One region of the Mammaliicoccus sciuri genome, then DNA from elsewhere that is predicted to be linked to it. Evidence: riboswitches for the same ligand, from Rfam matches in the RefSeq annotation. Region 1 holds a riboswitch; the other holds the start of a gene.
The links. A riboswitch is a leader RNA that binds a small molecule or an ion and turns the genes downstream of it on or off. The one in region 1 is predicted to bind FMN.
Positions count from the first base shown of each region.

Region 2: linked by a shared signal. The riboswitch ahead of ribD (bifunctional diaminohydroxyphosphoribosylaminopyrimidine deaminase/5-amino-6-(5-phosphoribosylamino)uracil reductase RibD) and the one ahead of MUA60_RS07610 (ECF transporter S component) in region 1 are both predicted to bind FMN.

Region 1 covers NZ_CP094824.1:1,459,355-1,465,454, forward strand. Annotated here, with positions in the region: gene ccsB (c-type cytochrome biogenesis protein CcsB) at 1-20, shown strand, start outside; gene MUA60_RS07600 (response regulator transcription factor) at 48-755, shown strand; gene MUA60_RS07605 (ATP-binding protein) at 755-2,497, shown strand; FMN riboswitch at 2,573-2,702, shown strand; gene MUA60_RS07610 (ECF transporter S component) at 2,782-3,330, shown strand; gene MUA60_RS07615 (ferredoxin) at 3,372-3,620, opposite strand; gene MUA60_RS07620 (helix-turn-helix domain-containing protein) at 3,725-4,681, shown strand; gene MUA60_RS07625 (RecQ family ATP-dependent DNA helicase) at 4,662-6,035, shown strand.
Region 2 covers NZ_CP094824.1:1,830,357-1,836,456, forward strand. Annotated here, with positions in the region: gene ribH (6,7-dimethyl-8-ribityllumazine synthase) at 1-183, opposite strand, end outside; partial or broken gene ribA (GTP cyclohydrolase II) at 204-1,353, opposite strand; gene MUA60_RS09430 (riboflavin synthase) at 1,365-1,997, opposite strand; gene ribD (bifunctional diaminohydroxyphosphoribosylaminopyrimidine deaminase/5-amino-6-(5-phosphoribosylamino)uracil reductase RibD) at 2,002-3,048, opposite strand; FMN riboswitch at 3,192-3,324, opposite strand; gene MUA60_RS09440 (hypothetical protein) at 3,808-4,011, opposite strand; gene MUA60_RS09445 (FAD/NAD(P)-binding protein) at 4,089-5,321, opposite strand; gene MUA60_RS09450 (betaine/proline/choline family ABC transporter ATP-binding protein) at 5,574-6,100, shown strand, end outside.

The sequences.
Region 1 (6,100 bases):
GTTTACATTCTTATGCTTAAAAAATGCTAGAAGGGAGTCAACGAAGCATGACAGATTGTATTTTAGTAGTAGATGATGAAGATAGAATTCGAAAATTAGTTAAAATGTATCTCGAAAGAGAAGGTTATGAGACTGATGAAGCGGATAATGGCCAAGATGCCTTAGATAAAGCTTTAAACGAAGATTATGACTGCATATTATTAGACTTAATGTTACCTGAAATAGATGGAATCGAAGTATGTAAGAGAGTAAGAGAAACAAAATCAACACCTATTATTATGTTAACAGCTAAAGGTGAAGAAAATAATCGCGTTGAAGGATTTGAAATTGGGGCAGATGATTATATCGTCAAACCATTTTCACCTAGAGAAGTTGTCTTACGCGTAAAAGCATTACTAAGACGTACAACAAATCATTCAATGGTTAATCAAACAAATACAGCTAAAGATTTAATTGTATTTGAAAACTTAGTCATTGATAATGACGCACATCGCGTATTAGCAGATCAAAAAGAAGTAAATTTAACACCTAAAGAGTATGAATTATTATTATATTTAGCAAAATCACCTGATAAAGTATTTGATAGAGAACAACTGTTGAAAGAAGTTTGGCACTATGAATTTTATGGTGATTTAAGAACAGTTGATACGCATGTTAAAAGATTACGTGAAAAGTTAAATAGAGTTTCTGAAGATGCTGCACAAATGATTCATACAGTATGGGGCGTCGGTTATAAATTTGAGGTTCCTGAATAATGAATCGATTAAATAGTGTTGTTGTAAAACTGTGGTTATCTATTATTTTAATAGTAACGACAGTTTTACTTTTATTAAGCGGATTTCTTATAACTTTCTTACAATCTTATAATACATCTACTACAGGTGAAAATTTATATAATAATGCAAGCAAAATAGAACGATTATTACTAAGTTCACACGAAAAAGAGTCAGCAATCGATTATGCAAGAGCACTTGTTGAAGACCCTGCTGGACTTATAATCGTTAAAAATAGCGATGATTTAACAGCAAAATCTGAAAATCCATTAAAAGAAGTTATGATTAATGAGATTAGAACTAATCATGCGTTCGACAAAGTGTTTAATGAAGATAAACACGTACTAAAAGAAATCAATTTAACTTATAACGGCGAGAAACATCAATATATTTTATTAGGCTATCCTTCTCAAGCTTTTCCTGAGGAAGATGCAGGTATCTTTTTATTCCAAGATATCAACTCCATTAAAGAAGCTCAAAATGTTGTTACACTGAGTATACTTGTTTCAGCCATTATATTATTAATCGTAAGTACGGTCTTTGCATTCTTCCTTTCAAACAGAATAACGAAACCTTTAATTCAATTAAAACATGCAGCCTTTAAAGTTGCTAAAGGTCACTATACTGAAAAAGTACCGATTTATACGCGTGATGAAATCGGCGAACTCGGTCTAGCATTTAATAAAATGAGTAAAGACATCCGTACAAACATTGATGATGTTAAATCGAAAAATAACATACAAGAAAAACTCATTAATTCAATGATCGATGGTGTGTTAGGCATTAATGATAAGAATGAAATCATTATTACTAACTCAAAAGCCGATACATTCTTAAAAGAAGTAAGAGAATTTGATCATGTTGATATATCTACACAAAGAAATGACACATTTAAAGAGAAGGATACGCAGTTTTTCGAATACGAATTAGGTCATAAATATTATGTCGTTATATCAACATATATCGATAGCATTCAAAATGATGGTTCATCAGGTATAGTAGTAATCATTCGTGATATGACCGACGAACACCATATGGATCAAATGAAAAAAGACTTTATCGCAAGCGTTTCACACGAATTAAGAACACCAATTTCTATGTTACAAGGTTATACTGAAGCAATTGTTGACGGTATTGTTACAGAGAAGAAAGATGTTGATGATTTCTTATATATTATTTTAGATGAGTCTAAAAGATTAAGTAGATTGATTAATGAATTATTAGAAGTTGCCAAAATGGATGCTGAAGGCATTAAAGTTCATTTAGATGACTTTAATATTTCAACATTAATGAACAAAATTGAAACTAAATTCTTACCTCAAGCAAGAGAAAATGGTTTGAATTTATCCGTTAAACATATTGGAAATCTTACGAATTGGTATGGAGATAGTGATCGTGTTGAGCAGATTTTAACGAATTTAATCGATAACGCGATTAGATACACACATCAAAATGATTCTATTAATGTCGTCTTTGATGATACGGATGAAGAAGATTTTGTTATAACAGTTCAAGATAGTGGCGTAGGTATTGCTAAAGAACATTTAAATCAAATATTTGATCGTTTTTATAAAGTTGATGCTTCTCGCACAAGAGGTAAACATGGAACAGGACTTGGTCTCTTTATCGTTCAAAAAATTATAGATGCACATCATGGTACGATTAAAGTCGATAGTAAAGAGGGTGAAGGCACTCAATTTACAATAACTTTACCAAAAGTTTAAATTGTTGAGTTATTTAGATGAAAATACCTGACCAATGTGCTAATATATATTTTGTAATTAAAACTAAATAAAAAAATTCATCTTCGGGGTTTGGTGTAATTCCATACCGGCGGTTAAAGCCCGCGACCCAATATATGTATGTATATTGGCTGACTTAGTGAAATTCTAAGGCCGACAGTTAAAGTCTGGATGGGAGAAGATGGAGGAAAAAATCTAGTCTTGACTAGGTTTATTTTGCGATAATTTTTCCTCCTATTCTTACGAGATGAATAGGAGGAGTTTATATGTCTAACGATAACAAAACAAAACGCTTACTCACTGTAAGTATGCTCATCGCAATCAGCTTTATTTTAATGTTTTTGAAATTTCCATTGCCATTTTTACCACCATATTTAACAATGGATTTCAGTGATATTCCTGTACTTGTCGCAACATTTGCGTTCGGTCCAGTTTCAGGTATATTAGTCGCATTATTTAAAAACGTATTGAATTTCTTAATTGTGTCACACGAACCAATTGGAAATACAGCTAACTTTTTAGCGTCAATATGTCTCGTCATTCCAACTTATTATTTCTATCGCATGAAAAAATCAAAATTATTTATGGGATATGGATTATCAGTTGGTACAATCTTGATGACAATTCTAATGAGTTTAATGAATTACTTTGTTCTATTACCTTTATACGGACAAATTATGAATCTTGCAGATATCGCAAATAATTTAAAATTAATCGTATCTGCCGGTATTATCCCATTTAATTTAATTAAAGGTATTGTCATTTCTGTCATATACATTATAATATTTGATAAACTTAAGTCTATTATAAAATAAAGAAAGGCTAGGACCTCACATCCTAGCCTTTCTCATATATATTATTCGAATTTAAGTGCATCTCCATCGAATGATTCATCTGCTATTTTAATTGAATCTGTCGGACAACCTTCGAAAGCATCTTCCATATCTTCTAATAATTCTTCTGGTACAGCTTCGATTCCCTTATTGTCGTCTAGTATCACGTAGGCGATTCCCTCATCATCATAATCGTATATATCAGGGGCAGCTGCTCCACATGCGCCACATGCTATACATGTATCCATATCTACTATTGTGTATTTAGCCAAAATTTTCGCCTCCTTTAAAAAACATGCTACACTTATTATACATACTTATTTTAGTGATAACACTTAGAGATTTCAACATTTTTATGTTATTTGAGGTGACTTATTTGAAACAGATTATACTGAAAACCCTTTCCATGAAGCATGACAACAAAACTGATAAAAGTATTTATAATATTTTAATAGGTAAAAAGACTCATCAAACATATTTTGATGCCACGATTGAACATTTAAAATTGTATTATGGCTCTTTGCCAAATTTGAAATTTGAACAATTCGAACTAATCATTAACGAACCTGTAGAACACATTAATAAGCCAATTATTGGCGACTTTTTCTATAGTCAGGCCATTCAATCTGTTAATACAATCTTATTATTAACTCAGATGATTAGTCAAAAAAAGCATAACCATTTAGCGTATCAACCAATCATCAATGATAAAGAGATACAATTTAAAGCTAAAGAAATTTATGTACACATTAAAGAAGTAGGGGAAAATCAATTTATAGAAGAAATATATCAGCTATTTGAAGATATGAATACATACTTTCAAACAATTTATATGCATTATTTATTAGCAGGTTTTCGGGAAACACCTTATACAATTGAACAAATTTCAATGATTGAAGACATTGGTATTATGGATTTAAGAGAACAGTTAGTAGAAGAATATCAATTTATCCAAGTTACGATACAAAATAAAGAACGCTATCCAATATTATCTCAGATTAACTACCAGCCTTTGTTAAACCAACAAACATTTACTACATATGAACTATTAAATCGCAGTTACGATATGGATCAACTTGCAAACATTAAACGTGTTAAGACACATACTATTCATGATCATATTATTGAAATGTTTATTAAAGGTTATTTAAAGGATAAGAATTTATACGTAAGTGATGAACAATACGCTAGATTTATAGAAGTTATTCAACAAACACCTAATCAAAATTTGAAATTTTATTATGAAGTGTTAAATGATTTTACGTATTTCGAAATCAAACTCATGTATGTTTGCTATGCAATGGAGGGATTAAATGCTACAACAAGAACTTAAAAAGTATTTTGGTTATGATCATTTTAGAAACGGGCAAGAGGAAACCGTCCAAAATATATTAGACGGCCATGATGTGCTGAGCATCCTTTCAACCGGTGCTGGAAAAAGTTTATGTTACCAATTGCCAGCATATATAACTGGTGGCAGAGTGCTCATTATTTCTCCACTAATTTCTTTAATGGATGATCAAGTCGTTCAGATGAAATTAAATGGCGAGAAGAATGCTGTTGCAATCCATTCTGCTATTAATCCTAATGAACGGTCAGACATATTTAGAAATTTATCGAACTATCAATTTATATTTTGTAGCCCGGAATTCATATATGAAGAACATAATTTTAAACGATTTAAATCTATTGGTTTTAAATATATTGTCTTAGATGAAGCACACTGTTTAAGTGAATGGGGCTTTGATTTTAGACCACATTATGCACTGATTTCTAAAGTCACACAATACTTTAAAGAAGCACAAGTTATTGCACTATCAGCTACTCTGACAAATAAAATGATACAAGATATAGAAGTGATTACAAAGCGTCAATTTAAAATACATAAAGAAGGACTCAATCGTTCAAATATTATGTATCATCATGTTAATTTTGATAGCGAAGAAGAAAAAGATCATTACCTATTAGACACAATAAAAGACTCAGGACCAACCATTATTTATGTATCATCTAAAAAGAAATGTCATGAATTAGCTGAAATGATTTATAAAGAAGGCTTTTTAACAGGGATTTACCACGGAGATTTAAACTATCAAGAAAGAACAACTGTACAAACTCAGTTTATCAATAACGATATTAAAATCATTGTTGCCACAAGTGCTTTTGGTATGGGGATTAATAAACAAGATGTAAGAACCGTTATACATTACCATTTACCTACTTCACCTTCTAAATATGTACAAGAAGTAGGGCGCGCAGGTCGTGATGGCGAATCCTCTCAAGCAATTAGTTTATTTACAGCAAGTGATATTCACATATTAAGCCATTTAGCTGATGAGCATGGAATTGATATAGATATGCTTAATTTATTCGAACAAGGGTATCAACTAAATGAGGAGATATCTAAAAATATTCAATATCTTCTTGAATTATATCCACTTAATCAATTAAAAGAGAAAATTCAAGCTGAGCAGAATCAAAAACAATATGCATTTAGTTTTATGAGAAATTATATTCAAATCGATACATGTAGACGTACGTATTTAATGAACTATTTTAATGAACATGTTACACAAGATAATCATTGTTGTGACAATTGTAAGAATGCAAATTTATTAAAATTACCAAATATAAAAGAAGTCAAATACAAAACTTCTTATAAAAATAGATTAAATGCAATATTTTAATAGGATTACTTTACTTGATAAGTTCAACAAGGATATAATAAAGTATAATTCAATATATATACAAA
Region 2 (6,100 bases), 370 kb from region 1:
AACTAAAGGAATTTCATACGCCCCAGGTACATATGCGACATGAACATTTTCTTCATCAACGTTATGTCTGATTAAAGTATCTTGAGCTCCATCTAATAAACGACCTGTTATAAAATCGTTAAATCTACTCACGACGATTGCTACTTTTAATTGTGATCCATCCATTTTACCTTCAAATTTCATTTTAAAAACTCCATTCTATTTTATATTAAATGACCCATTTCATGCTTTTTAGTATTGATATATGATGCATTTGTTTCGTTCGGTTCAATGACAACTGGAACTCTATTAGAAACATGTATACCTAAATCTTGTAATTGATTAAATTTATCTGGATTATTACTGATGAGTTGTATTTCTTCTATATTAAAGTATTTCAAAATCTGACTCGCTTCAGTATAATCTCTTAAATCCGCTTCAAAGCCTAAAGCTTCATTAGCAGTAATCGTGTCATATCCTTGTTCAATAAGTTCATATGCTTTAAGTTTATTGATCAGACCTATTCCTCTACCTTCTTGAGGTAAGTATAAAATCATACCACCATGTTCTTGAATGTATTTCATTGAATATTCAAGCTGTTCTCCACAATCGCATCTAGCACTATGGAAAATATCACCTGTCACACATTCAGAATGTATACGTACATTCATACCATTTTTGATTTCTCCTGAACTAATGACAATATATTCTTTATCGTCTAATTGAGATGTAAAGCCGTACATATCGAATTCACCGTATGAAGTTGGTAATTTAACTTTAGATTCAAGATGTATAATTTGATCATGGTGTTTTCTATACTTTACAAGTTCATCAATCGTTATCATTAACAAACCATGTTTACGTTTAAATTGATATAAATCATCTCGACGAGCCATCGTGCCATCATCATTCATAATTTCACAAATAGCACCAGCTGGTTTCGCTCCAGAAAGTTTCGCTAAATCAACACAAGCTTCTGTATGACCTATTCTTTCAAGAACACCATTGTCTTTAGCTATTAATGGAAATACGTGACCTGGTTGAACAAATGCTCTTGGTGACGTTTCATTTATTAATGCTTTAATCGTATCTGCTCTTTCAAAAGCACTAATCCCTGTCGTACTTGATGCATGATCAATACTTACAGTAAATGCAGTCTTATATTTATCACCCGTTTCAGTCATCAATTTCACTACTAATCGGTGCACAGATTAAACCTCTCGCATGTGTAGCCATAAAATTAATCGTTTCAGCTGTTAAATACTCAGATATAGCGACGAGGTCACCTTCATTTTCTCTATCTTCATCATCTACTACAATAATCGGTTTACCACTTTTAAGTTCTTGTATGGCATCTTCTACGTTATCAAACATGTTATAGCCTCCTAAAATCCTAGATTAAGTAATTTCTCTTCGGATAAATTTGAATGATTTTGTCCCGTTGCTTTCTGCACATATTTAAATAACAAATCCGTTTCAATATGTACGCTGTCACCTTGTTTTTTATTAACAAAGATTGTACAATCTCTCGTTTCAGGAATTAAATGAATTTCAAATTTTTGAGGATATAATTTAAAAATTGTCAAACTAACACCATCAACTGTGATAGATCCTTTATCAATCATTTGATTTAATAAATGCGCTTCTGTAGATATTTCAATAATCCATTCATCTTGTCTCTTTGAAATATGTTTAATAATGCCCTGACCATCTACATGTCCACTTACAAAATGACCGCCAAATCTTCCGTTCGCTAACATCGCTCTTTCAAGATTGACTTTGTCATTCATTTTCAAATGTTCTAAATAAGTTACTGAGATAGTTCCAGTAATCACTTCCACTTTAAAAGTAGAACTTGCTTTCTCAGTAACGGTCAAACAAACACCATTAACAGCAACGGAATCACCTAGTGATAAATCATCCATTATTTCAGTGGCTTCAATTGTTAATGTTTTAACGCCTTGGTTTGTGCTTGTATTCTTGATTACACCAACTGTTTCAATGAGTCCTGTGAACATCTTGTCACTTCTTTCTTAATGTTATTTTAAGATCTCCACCAATGATTTCTGTTGATATAATTTCAAATAATTTACTATTGGATAAAGGAACCACATCATGCGTTTGATAATATTGATATTTTCCTTGACCACCAATCATCTTCGGGGCTTGATAAATAATTAATTGGTCTACTAAGTCTTGTTCAATAAACTGACTTACAAGTTTAGGACCTGCTTCAACCATCACTTGAGCATATCCATCTTCATATAAATCTTTCATTATCGGTTTTAAATTTGATAAATCACTCTTCTTAACTTTAATATGTTGATTCTCATAAGTGTGAAATGATTGCGAACTCGTTACAACAACGACAGGATTATCTTCATCTTTGAATATTTCATAATCACCTTCAAAGCTTGATTGCTCTGTTAATACAATTCTAGTTGGATTACTTAACTCAGGATTACGAGAAGTTAATAATGGATTATCTTCACGAACTGTCATCCCACCTGTCATAATGGCATCATGTTGTGAGCGCAATTTTAATACATCTTGTTTAACTTCTTTAGAAGTAATCCATTTACTTTCTTTGTAATCTGTCGCAACTTTACCATCTAGGCTTGTAGAAATTTTCAAAGTAATAAAAGGTAATTTCGTTTGTTGTTGAAGAAAAAAAGCCTCATATAAGTCTTCTGCTCTTTTTGAAGGCTCATGTTTTACATCTATTCCAGCTTCGTACAACATTTCATGACCACTATTTTTAAGAGAATCATCTTTAACTGCATATACAACTGATTGAATACCATTGTCGATAATCGCTTTGGCGCAAGGTGGTGTTAAACCATAGTGTGAACAAGGTTCTAAAGAAACATATATTGTTGCACCTTGAGCATCTTCACCTGCCATTTTTAAAGCTTGTATTTCAGCATGTGCTTCACCCTTTTTTAAATGTGCTCCAAAACCTATAATTTTATGATCTTTAACAATAACAGCACCAACAGAAGGATTCGTACCCGTCTGCCCTTGTAAACGTTCAGCTAAATCAATTGCAAAATCTAAATATTGATTCATTTCTTTACCTCCTAAAAATAAAACCCACCGAAAATCACTTTTCGGTGGTTGGGAGTAAAAATGTATCACGAAATAAGCCTTTTATGAAAAAAGACTTTAACATTTTAAGTATAACGAAATAAGCGTATAGCATACGCTGTCGTCTATTCTTTCTCCCATCCAGACTATACTGTCGGCTTCAGAATGTTACTGAATCAGCCATAAATGAAAAATCACTTATGGGTCGCGGGCTATTATACCGCCGGTTGGGAATTCCACCCTGCCCCGAAAGAATATATTATTAAATTATATATCAGTAATCACTGATGACATCATTCTATACCATATCACTAAGAATTACAATTGAAGAAGTTAAATTTATTTTGTTGTTGTTTGTGTGATGATTTCAAAAAAGCTGATAACGGCGGTCTTGTGAACACTTCTGGTCAAACTTGTTTATAACGATGGTCTTGTGAACACTTTTCGGCCAAACCTGTTCATAACGGGGTTGTTGTGAACACTTTCGACCAAACTTGTTTACAACGGGGCTGTTAGTTACAAAAGTCGGCTGAATTGTAACTATAGACCCCCTTATTTACAAAACTCCTCTGAATTGTTACTATGGACAGCCTTAATTACAAAACTACTCAGAAGTGTTAATACTGGTATTCTTATTTGCACTTTGTATCAAAACTGCTAATAACGCCCCATCACCCATACATAAAAATAAGCTTGAGACATCAAACATTGTCTCAAGCTTACATTTCAATTTCCATTATTCTACTTCTTTTTTGATTTCGCCTTTTTAACTTTTTTTCTTTCTTCTAATTCAATATATAAGTCATTGACTGCTCTTACGGATTGATCGACTAATAATGAAACGCCATTTACATCAAAATTTACTCCACTTGTTAATTGTCCAATTACTTTTAAATTTGGCATTGTACCGAATTTTGGACTAATGACTTCATTTGAATATGGCATGACAAGAATACCTCCAAATGGATGAGCAGCTATAATTTGTTTGTTCTCTAAACCTTTAATAAAATGCTCTTCTTCTGTCAGTTCTGATAAATGTTTTTAGGACCAGTCGCATTAATGACATAATGATAACTTGATTCTTCTTGTTCACCTTCATACTTAATTCTAAATTTACCGTAATATTTTCGTACATTTTCTAATCCTTCTTTAACGACAATGTCTTCATTTTCAATCCATTCAATCAATTGTTTCGCTGAAGATTGAGGCATTGGATTCGCATTACGTTTAAAGTGATGCCCATACTTTTCTAAAAATGTCGACTTATCATCAATTGTCATGGCATTCCAAACAGGAATCATATGATGTTTTACTTCTTCAACAAATGATTGAAAATGCCCTACTTCGTCTTCATGTCTTAAATCATATTTCATATTCGCTACATTATCTTTTTTAAATCGATAAAGCATTTTTTTCAAGTTAATATTTTGATATTCACATTCTTTCGCAAAGAGGTTTTCTATTTCTTTTAATGGTGCGATACCTTTATGCGTCTTTTTTAATTTTTCTATTGCATCTTTCGTAATATACTTCAAATTAATTTCATGTTTAATACCTCTAACTGTCGGAAATTGAGCATGTCTTGATGCTACAGTTATTGGCAGTTGTTTATGATTTTCCATAACAAATCTAATGACATCTATTGAACTAAGTCCTGTTCCAATTATCGCAATATCGTCATTTTCTTTTACATCACGCAACGCTTTAATAGTTGGATATGGCGATTCAATATAACCTTTTAATCCAGATAAATTATACGGATCTTTATAAGGTAAAGTACCAATTGTCAAAAATACATAGTCATATTTTTGACATACCGCTTCATCATCTTCTATATAACAGACATCTATTTTATATTGACCTCTTTCATCTTTAATTTCTTCGACATAGCAACTATCTACTTTATGCTTATGTACGAATATATTATCGTGTTTATTTAACAAGTCATTTAAAATAGATTTCATATAATGACCGAATACTAATCGTGGTAAATATTTCGCTTTTCCATAGTCAAAATCATCATTTTTCTTATACCATTTCTTAAAATCTTTCGTATCATCTGGACTTAAGGACATTTGATTAGCTGGTAAGTTAATGAGCAAGCGATCACTATCATTTTGAAATGGCTTGCCCATACCCATATCTTCGACACTATCAAATATATCGACCGTTATTTTTTTGAATTTTTTATGCTTTGCTAATTGGTTTAACGTACTAACACCAGCAGTTCCCATCCCTATTATAGCTACTTTCAAATTGTACCCCTCCAAATCTCTCAATGCATAATATGCAAAAATCATTCAATTTTATAAATCTATTATACATGTTGAGAACATAACATGTCTTTATATATAACATTAGTCTCATTCACACTTTTTGTATTTATTCCTTTTTTTAAATAACAATAAACATAAATTACACGTTTTAGGCGATTTTCATAATTATGCAACTAATGTGTTATAATAATAAACGTCATTATTATAAATTTCAAAAAAAGGAGAAGTGTTATGTTATCAATCCAAGACTTAACTAAAGTTTATCGTGGCGGTAAAAAAGCCGTTAATAGCATCAATATGGAAATTCAATCTGGTGAATTCATAGCTTTTATCGGTACGAGTGGTAGCGGGAAGACAACTGCTTTAAGAATGATTAACCGTATGATTGAGCCAACTAGCGGGACAATTACGCTTGACGGGAAAGATTTAAGCAAGATGAATCCAGTTAATTTAAGAAGAAATATAGGTTATGTCATTCAACAAATTGGTTTAATGCCACATATGACAATACGTGAAAATATCGTATTAGTACCTAAATTACTTAAATGGACTAAAGAAGAAAAAGAGAAAAAAGCTAAAGAACTTATTAAATTAGTAGACTTACCAGAATCATATTTAGATTTATATCCATCTCAGTTATCTGGTGGACAACAACAACGTATTGGTGTTGTAAGAGCACTTGCTGCAGACCAAGATATCATTTTAATGGATGAACCATTTGGTGCGTTAGACCCTATTACGAGAGATACATTGCAAGA